Regions from separate parts of the Streptomyces sp. NPDC050504 genome, predicted to be linked through region 1. Evidence: riboswitches for the same ligand, from Rfam matches in the RefSeq annotation. Region 1 holds a riboswitch; each other region holds the start of a gene.

Evidence for each region. Region 1 has a riboswitch for thiamine pyrophosphate ahead of thiC (phosphomethylpyrimidine synthase ThiC). Riboswitches for the same ligand answer to the same signal wherever they lie in the genome.
Region 2: it holds a riboswitch for thiamine pyrophosphate, as region 1 does, so the genes downstream of both, thiC (phosphomethylpyrimidine synthase ThiC) here and thiC (phosphomethylpyrimidine synthase ThiC) in region 1, are expected to answer to the same signal.
Region 3: it holds a riboswitch for thiamine pyrophosphate, as region 1 does, so the genes downstream of both, ACIBNE_RS39090 (thiamine ABC transporter substrate binding subunit) here and thiC (phosphomethylpyrimidine synthase ThiC) in region 1, are expected to answer to the same signal.

Annotation. Positions count from the first base shown of each region.
Region 1 is NZ_JBITHO010000003.1:230,685-235,086, forward strand. It holds gene ACIBNE_RS12345 (hypothetical protein) at 1-103, shown strand, start outside; gene thiC (phosphomethylpyrimidine synthase ThiC) at 162-1,955, opposite strand; TPP riboswitch at 1,948-2,074, opposite strand; gene ACIBNE_RS12355 (YibE/F family protein) at 2,148-3,485, shown strand; gene ACIBNE_RS12360 (SsgA family sporulation/cell division regulator) at 3,520-3,957, opposite strand; gene ACIBNE_RS12365 (IclR family transcriptional regulator) at 4,059-4,402, opposite strand, start outside.
Region 2 is NZ_JBITHO010000003.1:770,169-774,570, reverse strand. It holds gene thiC (phosphomethylpyrimidine synthase ThiC) at 34-1,827, opposite strand; TPP riboswitch at 1,820-1,946, opposite strand; gene ACIBNE_RS14370 (YibE/F family protein) at 2,020-3,357, shown strand; gene ACIBNE_RS14365 (SsgA family sporulation/cell division regulator) at 3,392-3,829, opposite strand; gene ACIBNE_RS14360 (IclR family transcriptional regulator) at 3,931-4,402, opposite strand, start outside.
Region 3 is NZ_JBITHO010000016.1:104,829-109,230, reverse strand. It holds gene ACIBNE_RS39100 (phosphatidate cytidylyltransferase) at 1-1,003, shown strand, start outside; gene rlmN (23S rRNA (adenine(2503)-C(2))-methyltransferase RlmN) at 1,182-2,294, shown strand; TPP riboswitch at 2,314-2,417, shown strand; gene ACIBNE_RS39090 (thiamine ABC transporter substrate binding subunit) at 2,495-3,595, shown strand; gene ACIBNE_RS39085 (ABC transporter permease) at 3,665-4,402, shown strand, end outside.

The DNA.
Region 1 (4,402 bases):
CGCGAGCCCCAACGAGGGGCCGGTGGCCGGGCCCCGGCCGACCTTCACCAGCCCCGACTTCACGAGTCCCGACTACGGCGGCCCCGAGCACCAGCCCGAATGACGGACGGGCGCACCGGGGCCGCACCCGTTTCACGGTTTCACGTGAAACATCGCTCTGTTCAGTTGGCGATCGGGAGGTAGACCCGGTTGCCCGCCTCGGCGAACTCCTTGGACTTCTCCGCCATGCCCGCCTCGATCTCCTCCGCCGCTGACCCCTCGGACGAGAGGTCGCCGCCGTGCTCGCGCCTGATGTCCTGCGAGATCTTCATCGAGCAGAACTTGGGGCCGCACATGGAGCAGAAGTGCGCCGTCTTCGCGGGCTCGGCGGGCAGCGTCTCGTCGTGGAACTCCCGCGCCGTGTCCGGGTCGAGGGCCAGGTTGAACTGGTCCTCCCAGCGGAACTCGAAGCGCGCGTCGGAGAGCGCGTCGTCCCAGTCCTGTGCGCCCGGGTGCCCCTTGGCGAGGTCCGCCGCGTGCGCCGCGATCTTGTACGTGATGACGCCGGTCTTCACGTCGTCGCGGTTGGGCAGGCCCAGGTGCTCCTTGGGCGTGACGTAGCAGAGCATCGCCGTGCCCCACCAGGCGATCATCGCGGCGCCGATGCCCGAGGTGATGTGGTCGTACGCCGGGGCGACGTCCGTGGTCAGCGGGCCGAGCGTGTAGAACGGCGCCTCCTCGCAGATCTCCTGCTGGAGGTCGATGTTCTCCTTGATCTTGTGCATCGGGACGTGCCCGGGGCCCTCGATCATCGTCTGCACGTTGTGGCGCTTGGCGATGGTGTTCAGCTCGCCCAGCGTCTTCAACTCGGCGAACTGCGCCTCGTCGTTGGCGTCCGCGATCGACCCCGGGCGCAGCCCGTCGCCGAGCGAGTACGTGACGTCGTACGCCGCGAGGATCTCGCAGAGCTCCTCGAAGTTCTCGTAGAGGAACGACTCCTTGTGGTGTGCCAGGCACCACGCGGCCATGATCGAGCCGCCGCGCGAGACGATGCCGGTCTTGCGGCGCGCGGTCAGCGGCACGTACCGCAGCAGCACGCCCGCGTGGACCGTCATGTAGTCGACGCCCTGCTCGGCCTGCTCGATGACCGTGTCCTTGTAGATCTCCCAGGTCAGCTCCTCGGCCTTGCCGTCGACCTTCTCCAGGGCCTGGTAGAGCGGCACGGTGCCGATCGGCACGGGGGAGTTGCGCAGCACCCATTCGCGGGTGGTGTGGATGTTGCGGCCCGTGGAGAGGTCCATGACCGTGTCGGCGCCCCAGCGGGTCGCCCAGGTCATCTTCTCCACCTCCTCCTCGATGGAGGAGGTGACCGCGGAGTTGCCGATGTTGGCGTTGACCTTCACCAGGAACCGCTTGCCGATGATCATCGGCTCGATCTCCGGGTGGTTGACGTTGGCCGGCAGCACCGCGCGCCCGGCCGCGATCTCCTCGCGGACGACCTCGGGGGAGACGTTCTCGCGGATCGCGACGTACTCCATCTCCGGCGTCACCTCGCCCCTGCGGGCGTACGCGAGCTGGGTCACCGCCTGCCCGTCGCGGCCCCGGCGGGGCTGGCGCGGGCGGCCGGGGAAGACCGCGTCGAGGTTGCGCAGACCGCCGCGCGGCGCGGTGTGCTTGATCCCGTCGTCCTCGGGGCGGACCGGGCGGCCCGCGTACTCCTCGGTGTCGCCGCGCCCGATGATCCAGTTGTCCCGCAGCGGAGGCAGCCCGCGCCGCACGTCGGTGTCGACGTTCGGGTCGGTGTACGGCCCCGACGTGTCGTACAGCGTCACGTCCTTGCCGTTGGTGAGGTGCACCTGACGGACCGGCACGCGGAGGTCGGGGCGCGAGCCCTCGACGTATCCCTTGTGCCAGCCGATGGACTTCCCGGCCTCGTTCTGCGTGGAGGCAGGCGTGCGTGCGTCCGATGTGGTCATGAGACCTACTCCCTACGCCGGCATTACCCGGTAACAGGTTCGGCGGTCGGCGCAGCTGCGACCCGTGTCGTCGTCAGCGCCCTCTCAGCCCGGTGCTCCGAGCTCCCGCGTGTGCAAGGTTTTGCCCCCACGCTAGCGTCCTCGCTGGCGCGCTGAACAGAGGGCCCCGTCCGTTCTTGCGATGATCGGTCGGTGACGTCCCCACACCACGCGCCCGAGGCCGAGCCCCCCGCCCCCGCCCACTCCCACGGCCACTCCCACAGCCACGGGCCCGCCGCGCCCGTCTCCAAGCACCTGCGGAAGGTCATCGCCGCGGTCCTGATCCCCTTCGCCACCGCGGTCTTCGTCGGGCTGTGCGTCCTGTGGCCGGGCGGCGCCCCCGCCCATGAACGCACCGGGGTCGGCTTCGACCGGCAGACCGAGACGGGCAGGGTCGCCAAGGTCGAGGCGGTCGACTGCAAGGACGTGAACGCCGGTCAGGTGCCGCCCGCCGGTGACCCGTCCACCGCACAGGGCGGCAAGGCGGCCGGCGCCGAGCGGAAGGGGTGCAAGAAGGCCACGGTCGAGGTGACCAGCGGCAAGGACAAGGGCCGCACCTTCGTCGAGATCGTCCAGCCCGGCGCACCGCGCCAGTTGGAGCACGGTCAGGGCGTGGTGGTGGCGTACGCCCCGGACGCGCCCCGCGAGCTCCAGTACTCGGTGACCGACGTGAACCGGAAGTTCCCGATGGCACTGCTGGCCGGGATCTTCGCGCTCGCGGTGGTCGCGGTCGGGCGGATGAAGGGCGTGATGGCGCTGATCGCGCTCGCCGTGTCCTTCGCCGTACTGACCCTGTTCATCCTCCCGGCGATCCTCCAGGGCTCCAACCCGCTGGTGGTGGCGGTGGTCGGGGCGAGCACGATCATGCTGATCGCGCTCTACGCCTGTCACGGCCTCACCGCCCGCACCTCCGTCGCCGTCCTCGGCACGCTCATCTCGCTGCTGCTGATCGGGCTGCTCGGCTCGCTCTTCATCGGCCAGGCGTTCCTCAGCGGCAACACCGACGACAACACCGGGCTGATCCACGGCCTCTACCCGAACATCGACATGTCGGGGCTGCTGCTCGCGGGCGTCATCATCGGTTCGCTGGGCGTCCTGGACGACGTGACGGTCACCCAGACGTCGGCGGTCTGGGAGCTGCACCAGGCGGATCCGACGATGGGCGTCCGCAAGCTGTACCGGGCGGGCATCAGGATCGGCCGGGACCACATCGCGTCGGTCGTGAACACGCTCGTACTGGCCTACGCGGGCGCCGCGCTGCCGCTGCTGCTGCTCTTCTCGATCGCGCAGTCCAGCGTGGGGACGGTCGCCAACAGCGAGCTGGTGGCCGAGGAGATCGTCCGGACGCTGATCGGCTCGATCGGCCTGGTCGCCTCGGTGCCGGTGACCACCGTGCTGGCGGCGCTGGTCGTCTCGGCCGACCGGCCGAGCGGGGCCGGGGCCGCGGCGGCCCCCGTACGCGGCGGAAGGGGCCGCCGCCGCAAGAAGTAGCGGCGACGGCCCCTTCCGTACGGGGCGGGCGGGGTCAGCCCGCGCTCTGCTCCTCGGCCAGGATCCGGCCCAGGGCCTCCTCCAGGTGCACCTCGAACTCACCGAGCGCACGCTCCTGGCCGAGCGGCACGAGCTTGTCGGTCCGGTCGAGGAAGGCGACCAGCGGCGCGGCCCCGGCCCTGAAGAGCGCCCGGTCGCCACCGACCTGGAGCCGGATGTGGACGTCGCTGAGGTTGTCCGGCTCCGCGGGGGAGACGTGCACGTCGCCGTCGCCGCTCGGCCTGCCGAGCCCGTCGAGCAGCAGTTCGCGGCCGAACGCCCAGGTGACGGGGGCATCGCCGGGCAGATGGAAGGTCATGCGTACTGCGTACGGATCGCGCATCTCGTACCGGAGCTCCACCGGGATACGGAAGGAGAGCTCCTCGGAGACGAGGAAGCTCATCATGACCTCTGCCTGAACGGATTCGAGCATTGCCTAACCCCGCAGTAGATGAAACTGGCCAGGAATGATCCCCACTGGCTCTCTTGACGCCATCGTGCTGTACCCGCTAACAGATCACAAGGAGTGAGTTTTCAGATACTGATAGAGAAGGCCAGGGAGCTCACGAGCGCCCCCACTTCGCTCCGCAACTGCTCAACTGCGGGGAGGAGACGGCCTTCTTGGTGCACGGGGAGAGAAATGGCCATGGTCGCGGCAGTTGTACCGACAGTAATCGGAATCGCCGCGCAGACCGTCCCCAGCGCGTACTCCTGGCGCTCGATGACCGGCTTCATGCGCTCCATCGAGCCGAGCCGCTCCATCAGCGCGCGCTGCCCCGGCACCGAGTAGCGCGTCACGGGCTGGACGGGGTGCCGGTCGAGGTGGTCCTGGCGGCTCTTCTCGTCGAGCTGGCTCAGCAGGCACTGGCCCAGCGCGT
Region 2 (4,402 bases), 540 kb from region 1:
CGTTTCACGGTTTCACGTGAAACATCGCTCTGTTCAGTTGGCGATCGGGAGGTAGACCCGGTTGCCCGCCTCGGCGAACTCCTTGGACTTCTCCGCCATGCCCGCCTCGATCTCCTCCGCCGCTGACCCCTCGGACGAGAGGTCGCCGCCGTGCTCGCGCCTGATGTCCTGCGAGATCTTCATCGAGCAGAACTTGGGGCCGCACATGGAGCAGAAGTGCGCCGTCTTCGCGGGCTCGGCGGGCAGCGTCTCGTCGTGGAACTCCCGCGCCGTGTCCGGGTCGAGGGCCAGGTTGAACTGGTCCTCCCAGCGGAACTCGAAGCGCGCGTCGGAGAGCGCGTCGTCCCAGTCCTGTGCGCCCGGGTGCCCCTTGGCGAGGTCCGCCGCGTGCGCCGCGATCTTGTACGTGATGACGCCGGTCTTCACGTCGTCGCGGTTGGGCAGGCCCAGGTGCTCCTTGGGCGTGACGTAGCAGAGCATCGCCGTGCCCCACCAGGCGATCATCGCGGCGCCGATGCCCGAGGTGATGTGGTCGTACGCCGGGGCGACGTCCGTGGTCAGCGGGCCGAGCGTGTAGAACGGCGCCTCCTCGCAGATCTCCTGCTGGAGGTCGATGTTCTCCTTGATCTTGTGCATCGGGACGTGCCCGGGGCCCTCGATCATCGTCTGCACGTTGTGGCGCTTGGCGATGGTGTTCAGCTCGCCCAGCGTCTTCAACTCGGCGAACTGCGCCTCGTCGTTGGCGTCCGCGATCGACCCCGGGCGCAGCCCGTCGCCGAGCGAGTACGTGACGTCGTACGCCGCGAGGATCTCGCAGAGCTCCTCGAAGTTCTCGTAGAGGAACGACTCCTTGTGGTGTGCCAGGCACCACGCGGCCATGATCGAGCCGCCGCGCGAGACGATGCCGGTCTTGCGGCGCGCGGTCAGCGGCACGTACCGCAGCAGCACGCCCGCGTGGACCGTCATGTAGTCGACGCCCTGCTCGGCCTGCTCGATGACCGTGTCCTTGTAGATCTCCCAGGTCAGCTCCTCGGCCTTGCCGTCGACCTTCTCCAGGGCCTGGTAGAGCGGCACGGTGCCGATCGGCACGGGGGAGTTGCGCAGCACCCATTCGCGGGTGGTGTGGATGTTGCGGCCCGTGGAGAGGTCCATGACCGTGTCGGCGCCCCAGCGGGTCGCCCAGGTCATCTTCTCCACCTCCTCCTCGATGGAGGAGGTGACCGCGGAGTTGCCGATGTTGGCGTTGACCTTCACCAGGAACCGCTTGCCGATGATCATCGGCTCGATCTCCGGGTGGTTGACGTTGGCCGGCAGCACCGCGCGCCCGGCCGCGATCTCCTCGCGGACGACCTCGGGGGAGACGTTCTCGCGGATCGCGACGTACTCCATCTCCGGCGTCACCTCGCCCCTGCGGGCGTACGCGAGCTGGGTCACCGCCTGCCCGTCGCGGCCCCGGCGGGGCTGGCGCGGGCGGCCGGGGAAGACCGCGTCGAGGTTGCGCAGACCGCCGCGCGGCGCGGTGTGCTTGATCCCGTCGTCCTCGGGGCGGACCGGGCGGCCCGCGTACTCCTCGGTGTCGCCGCGCCCGATGATCCAGTTGTCCCGCAGCGGAGGCAGCCCGCGCCGCACGTCGGTGTCGACGTTCGGGTCGGTGTACGGCCCCGACGTGTCGTACAGCGTCACGTCCTTGCCGTTGGTGAGGTGCACCTGACGGACCGGCACGCGGAGGTCGGGGCGCGAGCCCTCGACGTATCCCTTGTGCCAGCCGATGGACTTCCCGGCCTCGTTCTGCGTGGAGGCAGGCGTGCGTGCGTCCGATGTGGTCATGAGACCTACTCCCTACGCCGGCATTACCCGGTAACAGGTTCGGCGGTCGGCGCAGCTGCGACCCGTGTCGTCGTCAGCGCCCTCTCAGCCCGGTGCTCCGAGCTCCCGCGTGTGCAAGGTTTTGCCCCCACGCTAGCGTCCTCGCTGGCGCGCTGAACAGAGGGCCCCGTCCGTTCTTGCGATGATCGGTCGGTGACGTCCCCACACCACGCGCCCGAGGCCGAGCCCCCCGCCCCCGCCCACTCCCACGGCCACTCCCACAGCCACGGGCCCGCCGCGCCCGTCTCCAAGCACCTGCGGAAGGTCATCGCCGCGGTCCTGATCCCCTTCGCCACCGCGGTCTTCGTCGGGCTGTGCGTCCTGTGGCCGGGCGGCGCCCCCGCCCATGAACGCACCGGGGTCGGCTTCGACCGGCAGACCGAGACGGGCAGGGTCGCCAAGGTCGAGGCGGTCGACTGCAAGGACGTGAACGCCGGTCAGGTGCCGCCCGCCGGTGACCCGTCCACCGCACAGGGCGGCAAGGCGGCCGGCGCCGAGCGGAAGGGGTGCAAGAAGGCCACGGTCGAGGTGACCAGCGGCAAGGACAAGGGCCGCACCTTCGTCGAGATCGTCCAGCCCGGCGCACCGCGCCAGTTGGAGCACGGTCAGGGCGTGGTGGTGGCGTACGCCCCGGACGCGCCCCGCGAGCTCCAGTACTCGGTGACCGACGTGAACCGGAAGTTCCCGATGGCACTGCTGGCCGGGATCTTCGCGCTCGCGGTGGTCGCGGTCGGGCGGATGAAGGGCGTGATGGCGCTGATCGCGCTCGCCGTGTCCTTCGCCGTACTGACCCTGTTCATCCTCCCGGCGATCCTCCAGGGCTCCAACCCGCTGGTGGTGGCGGTGGTCGGGGCGAGCACGATCATGCTGATCGCGCTCTACGCCTGTCACGGCCTCACCGCCCGCACCTCCGTCGCCGTCCTCGGCACGCTCATCTCGCTGCTGCTGATCGGGCTGCTCGGCTCGCTCTTCATCGGCCAGGCGTTCCTCAGCGGCAACACCGACGACAACACCGGGCTGATCCACGGCCTCTACCCGAACATCGACATGTCGGGGCTGCTGCTCGCGGGCGTCATCATCGGTTCGCTGGGCGTCCTGGACGACGTGACGGTCACCCAGACGTCGGCGGTCTGGGAGCTGCACCAGGCGGATCCGACGATGGGCGTCCGCAAGCTGTACCGGGCGGGCATCAGGATCGGCCGGGACCACATCGCGTCGGTCGTGAACACGCTCGTACTGGCCTACGCGGGCGCCGCGCTGCCGCTGCTGCTGCTCTTCTCGATCGCGCAGTCCAGCGTGGGGACGGTCGCCAACAGCGAGCTGGTGGCCGAGGAGATCGTCCGGACGCTGATCGGCTCGATCGGCCTGGTCGCCTCGGTGCCGGTGACCACCGTGCTGGCGGCGCTGGTCGTCTCGGCCGACCGGCCGAGCGGGGCCGGGGCCGCGGCGGCCCCCGTACGCGGCGGAAGGGGCCGCCGCCGCAAGAAGTAGCGGCGACGGCCCCTTCCGTACGGGGCGGGCGGGGTCAGCCCGCGCTCTGCTCCTCGGCCAGGATCCGGCCCAGGGCCTCCTCCAGGTGCACCTCGAACTCACCGAGCGCACGCTCCTGGCCGAGCGGCACGAGCTTGTCGGTCCGGTCGAGGAAGGCGACCAGCGGCGCGGCCCCGGCCCTGAAGAGCGCCCGGTCGCCACCGACCTGGAGCCGGATGTGGACGTCGCTGAGGTTGTCCGGCTCCGCGGGGGAGACGTGCACGTCGCCGTCGCCGCTCGGCCTGCCGAGCCCGTCGAGCAGCAGTTCGCGGCCGAACGCCCAGGTGACGGGGGCATCGCCGGGCAGATGGAAGGTCATGCGTACTGCGTACGGATCGCGCATCTCGTACCGGAGCTCCACCGGGATACGGAAGGAGAGCTCCTCGGAGACGAGGAAGCTCATCATGACCTCTGCCTGAACGGATTCGAGCATTGCCTAACCCCGCAGTAGATGAAACTGGCCAGGAATGATCCCCACTGGCTCTCTTGACGCCATCGTGCTGTACCCGCTAACAGATCACAAGGAGTGAGTTTTCAGATACTGATAGAGAAGGCCAGGGAGCTCACGAGCGCCCCCACTTCGCTCCGCAACTGCTCAACTGCGGGGAGGAGACGGCCTTCTTGGTGCACGGGGAGAGAAATGGCCATGGTCGCGGCAGTTGTACCGACAGTAATCGGAATCGCCGCGCAGACCGTCCCCAGCGCGTACTCCTGGCGCTCGATGACCGGCTTCATGCGCTCCATCGAGCCGAGCCGCTCCATCAGCGCGCGCTGCCCCGGCACCGAGTAGCGCGTCACGGGCTGGACGGGGTGCCGGTCGAGGTGGTCCTGGCGGCTCTTCTCGTCGAGCTGGCTCAGCAGGCACTGGCCCAGCGCGTGGGCGTGGCCGGTCTCGCGGAAGTCCGCCCACTCCTCGACGGCGGGGGCGTTGGGGGTGTCGGCGACGGCGACGAGCTCGATCTCCCCCTCGCGGTAGACCGCGAAGTAGACCGGGACGCCGATGACG
Region 3 (4,402 bases), on a different contig from region 1:
AGCCCAGCAGACTCGGCCCATGCCCATCGTGCCGGACGTTCCCGACGCAGGTAGAGACGCTGACGACCACGATCGCCGGAGTCAGGGGGCCGGGAGTTCCCACGGCCCCCTGTTCCGTGACGAGGCGCCTGTGGCCGCGCGGCCCCTGGCGGAGGAACCCATGGCCGTCCAGCCTCCGACCCCGCCCCAGAAGAAGCGCGCCGGCCGCGACCTGCGCGCCGCCATAGGGGTCGGGGTGGGGCTCGGCGCGGTCATCGTCGCCTCGCTCTTCATCGTGAAGCCCGTGTTCCTCGGCGTGATAGCGATCGCCGTGGTGGTCGGCCTCTGGGAGCTGACCTCCCGCCTGGAGGAGCGCAAGGGCATCAGGGCCCCGCTGGTACCGCTCGCGGTCGGCGGCGCCGCGATGGTCGTGGCGGGCTTCGTCCGGGGGGCCGAGGGCGCCTGGGTGGCCATGGCGCTCACCGCGCTCGCGGTGCTCGTGTGGCGGATGACCGAGCCGCCTGAGGACTACCTGCGGGACGTCACCGCGGGCGTCTTCGCGGCGTTCTACGTGCCGTTCCTGGCCACGTTCGTGGCGATGATGCTGGACGCCCCCGACGGCGACTGGCGCGTGCTGACGTTCCTGCTCCTGACGATCGTCAGCGACACCGGGGCGTACGCGGTGGGCTGGCGCTTCGGCAAGCACAAGCTCGCCCCGCGCATCAGCCCCGGCAAGACCCGCGAGGGGCTGCTGGGCGCCATCGCCTTCTCGATGGTGGCGGGCGCGCTGTGCATGCAGTTCCTCATCGAGGACGGCACGTGGTGGCAGGGCCTGGTGCTCGGCTTCGCGGTCGCGGTCAGCGCCACCCTGGGCGACCTGGGCGAGTCCATGATCAAGAGGGACCTCGGGATCAAGGACATGGGGACGCTGCTGCCGGGCCACGGCGGCATCATGGACCGGCTCGACTCGCTGCTGCCGACCGCGCCCGTGGTCTGGCTGCTGCTGGTGATCTTCGTCGGGTAGTCCCGGCCGGTCCCGGTTATCCTGGAGGGCGCGTCGCTCGTGAGCGACGCGCCCTTCCGGCCTTCCGGGCCCGTCCAGGCGTCCGTCGGCCGGCCACCCCGCACCTCACCCCACTCCCGCGCACGCGGAGGTCGCCCGGCCTCGTCGTACCGAGGAACGCAACTAGGAGTTACCGCCCATGGCACGCCCCGCCCCGGGAGAACTGACCTTCGTGGCGCCGCGCGCGGCGAAGAAGCCGCCGCGCCACCTCGCCGACCTGACGCCCGCCGAGCGCAAGGAGGCCGTCGCCGCGATCGGCGAGAAGCCCTTCCGCGCCAAGCAGCTCTCCACGCACTACTTCGCGCGCTACGCGCACGACCCGGCGGAGTGGACCGACATCCCCGCGGGCTCCCGCGACAAGCTGCGCGCCGAGCTGCTGCCCGACCTGATGAGCGTCGTGCGGCACATCTCCTGCGACGACGACACCACCCGCAAGACCCTGTGGCGGCTGCACGACGGGACGCTGGTGGAGTCCGTCCTGATGCGCTACCCGGACCGGGTCACCATGTGCATCTCCTCGCAGGCCGGCTGCGGCATGAACTGCCCGTTCTGCGCCACGGGCCAGGCCGGGCTCGACCGCAACCTGTCGACCGCCGAGATCGTGCACCAGATCGTCGACGGCATGCGCGCGCTGCGCGACGGCGAGGTCCCGGGCGGGCCCGCGCGGCTGTCCAACATCGTCTTCATGGGCATGGGCGAGCCGCTGGCCAACTACAAGCGCGTCGTCGGCGCCATCCGCCGCCTCACCGACCCCGAGCCCGACGGCCTCGGCCTCTCCCAGCGCGGCATCACCGTCTCGACGGTCGGCCTCGTCCCCGCCATGCTGCGCTTCGCCGACGAGGGCTTCAAGTGCCGCCTCGCGGTCTCGCTGCACGCCCCCGACGACGAGCTGCGCGACACCCTCGTGCCGGTGAACACCCGCTGGAAGGTGCGGGAGGTGCTGGACGCGGCGTGGGAGTACGCCGAGAAGTCCGGCCGCCGCATCTCCATCGAGTACGCGCTGATCAGGGACATCAACGACCAGGCGTGGCGGGGCGACCTGCTCGGGCGGCTCCTCAAGGGCAAGCGCGTGCACGTCAACCTGATCCCGCTGAACCCGACGCCCGGCTCGAAGTGGACCGCGTCCCGCCCCGAGGACGAGAAGGCGTTCGTCGAGGCCATCGCGGCGCACGGAGTGCCGGTGACCGTCCGGGACACCCGTGGCCAGGAGATCGACGGAGCGTGCGGACAGCTGGCCGCTTCGGAGCGTTAGTATCGTGGCTTGAAATTGCATATTCCGGCAGGGGAGCGCCACAGCGCTGAGAGTGCGGCACGCCGCAGACCCTCAGAACCTCGCCCAGGTCATTCTGGGTAGGAAGTTCGGTCACCACTCAAGCTGTTGCGCCCTGCCCGCACGCCGTCGGCGTGCGGGCAGGGCCGCGTCTCTTCCTGGTCACCCAGGAGGAAAAACCAGTGAGCACCACCAGAAGGATCACCGCGGGCGCGCTCGCCGCCGCGCTCGGCGTCACCGCGCTCGCCGCCTGCGGCAGCGACAAGGACGAGAAGGACGGCTCGTCCGGCGCGGGCAAGGGCTCCAAGACCGTCACGCTCGTCAGCCACGAGTCCTTCGCGGCCTCGCCCGACGTGCTGAAGGAGTTCACCCGCCAGACCGGCTACACGGTCAAGGTCCTCAAGAGCGGCGACGCCATCGAGGCACTCAACAAGGAGATCCTCACCAAGGGCTCCCCGCAGGGCGACGTCTTCTTCGGCGTCGACAACACCTCGCTCTCCCGCGCCCTCGACAACGGCCTCTTCACGCCGTACGAGGCCAAGGGCCTGGACCAGGTCGCCGAGTCCGTCCAGCTCGACAAGGACAAGCACCGGGTCACGCCCGTCGACACCGGCGACGTCTGCGTCAACTACGACAAGAAGTACTTCGCCGACAAGAAGCTGGCGCCGCCCGCCTCCTTCGACGACCTGGTCAAGCCGGAGTACAAGGACCTCCTCGCCGTCGAGAACGCCCAGACCTCGTCGCCCGGCCTGAGCTTCCTGCTCGGCACCGTCGCGGCCTACGGCGACGACGGCTGGAAGGAGTACTGGGGCAAGCTCAAGGACAACGGCGTCAAGGTCGTCAACGGCTGGGACCAGGCGTACAACCAGGAGTTCTCCGGCTCGGCCGGCGGCAGGAAGGCCAAGGGCGAGCGGCCGCTCGTCGTCTCGTACGCCTCCAGCCCGCCCGTCGAGGTGCTGTACGCCAAGCCGCAGCCGACCCAGGCGCCCACCGGCGTCGCCGTAGGCACCTGCTTCCGCCAGACCGAGTTCGCCGGGCTGCTGACCGGCGCGAAGAACGAGGCGGGCGGCAAGGCGCTGCTCGACTTCCTGATCGGCAAGCGGTTCCAGGCGGACATGCCGCTCAACATGTTCGTGAACCCGGTGACCGCCAACGTGCCGCTGCCCGAGCTGTTCGTCCGGCACGGCGCCGTGGTCTCCAAGCCGCAGACCATGGAGCCCGAGAAGATCGCGAAGAACCGCGACCAGTGGGTCGGGGCCTGGGCCTCGATCGCCGTCAAGTGAGCCGTACGACGTGATGCGGCGTACGACGTGAAGCGGCGGACGCGCGGGGGCGCGGCGCGGCTGGGGCTGATGCTCCTGCCCGTCGCGTTCTTCGCGGTCTTCTTCGCCTACCCCGTGACCGCCATCGTCGGGCGCGGGCTGAAGGCCGACGGGGCGTGGGAGTTCGGGCGCGTCGGCGAGGTGCTGGGCCGTCAGGACATCCTGGACGTCCTCTGGTTCACCACCTGGCAGGCCGCCGCGTCGACCGCGCTGACCCTGCTGGTCGCGCTGCCCGGCGCGTACGTCTTCGCGCGCTTCGACTTCCCCGGCAAGGCGCTGCTGCGCGCGGTGGTGACCGTGCCGTTCGTGCTGCCGACCGTGGTCGTCGGCACGGCGTTCCTCGCGGTCCTCGGGCGCGGCGGACTGCTCGACGAGGCGTGGGGCGTACGGCTCGACACCACGGTCTGGGCCATCCTGCTCGCCCACGTCTTCTTCAACTACGCGGTCGTCGTACGGACCGTCGGCGGTCTGTGGGCGCAGCTCGACCCCCGGCAGGAGGAGGCCGCGCGGGTGCTCGGCGCCTCGCGCCTCACGGCCTGGCGGCGGGTGACGCTGCCCGCGCTCGGGCCCTCGGTCGCGGCGGCGGGCGTGATGGTCTTCCTCTTCACCTTCACCTCCTTCGGCGTCGTGCAGATCCTGGGCGGACCGTCGTACTCCACGCTCGAAGTGGAGATCTACCGGCAGACCGCCCAGGTCTTCGACCTGTCCACGGCCGCCGTGCTGACCCTGGTGCAGTTCGCCGCGGTCGGCGCGATCCTCGGCGTCCAC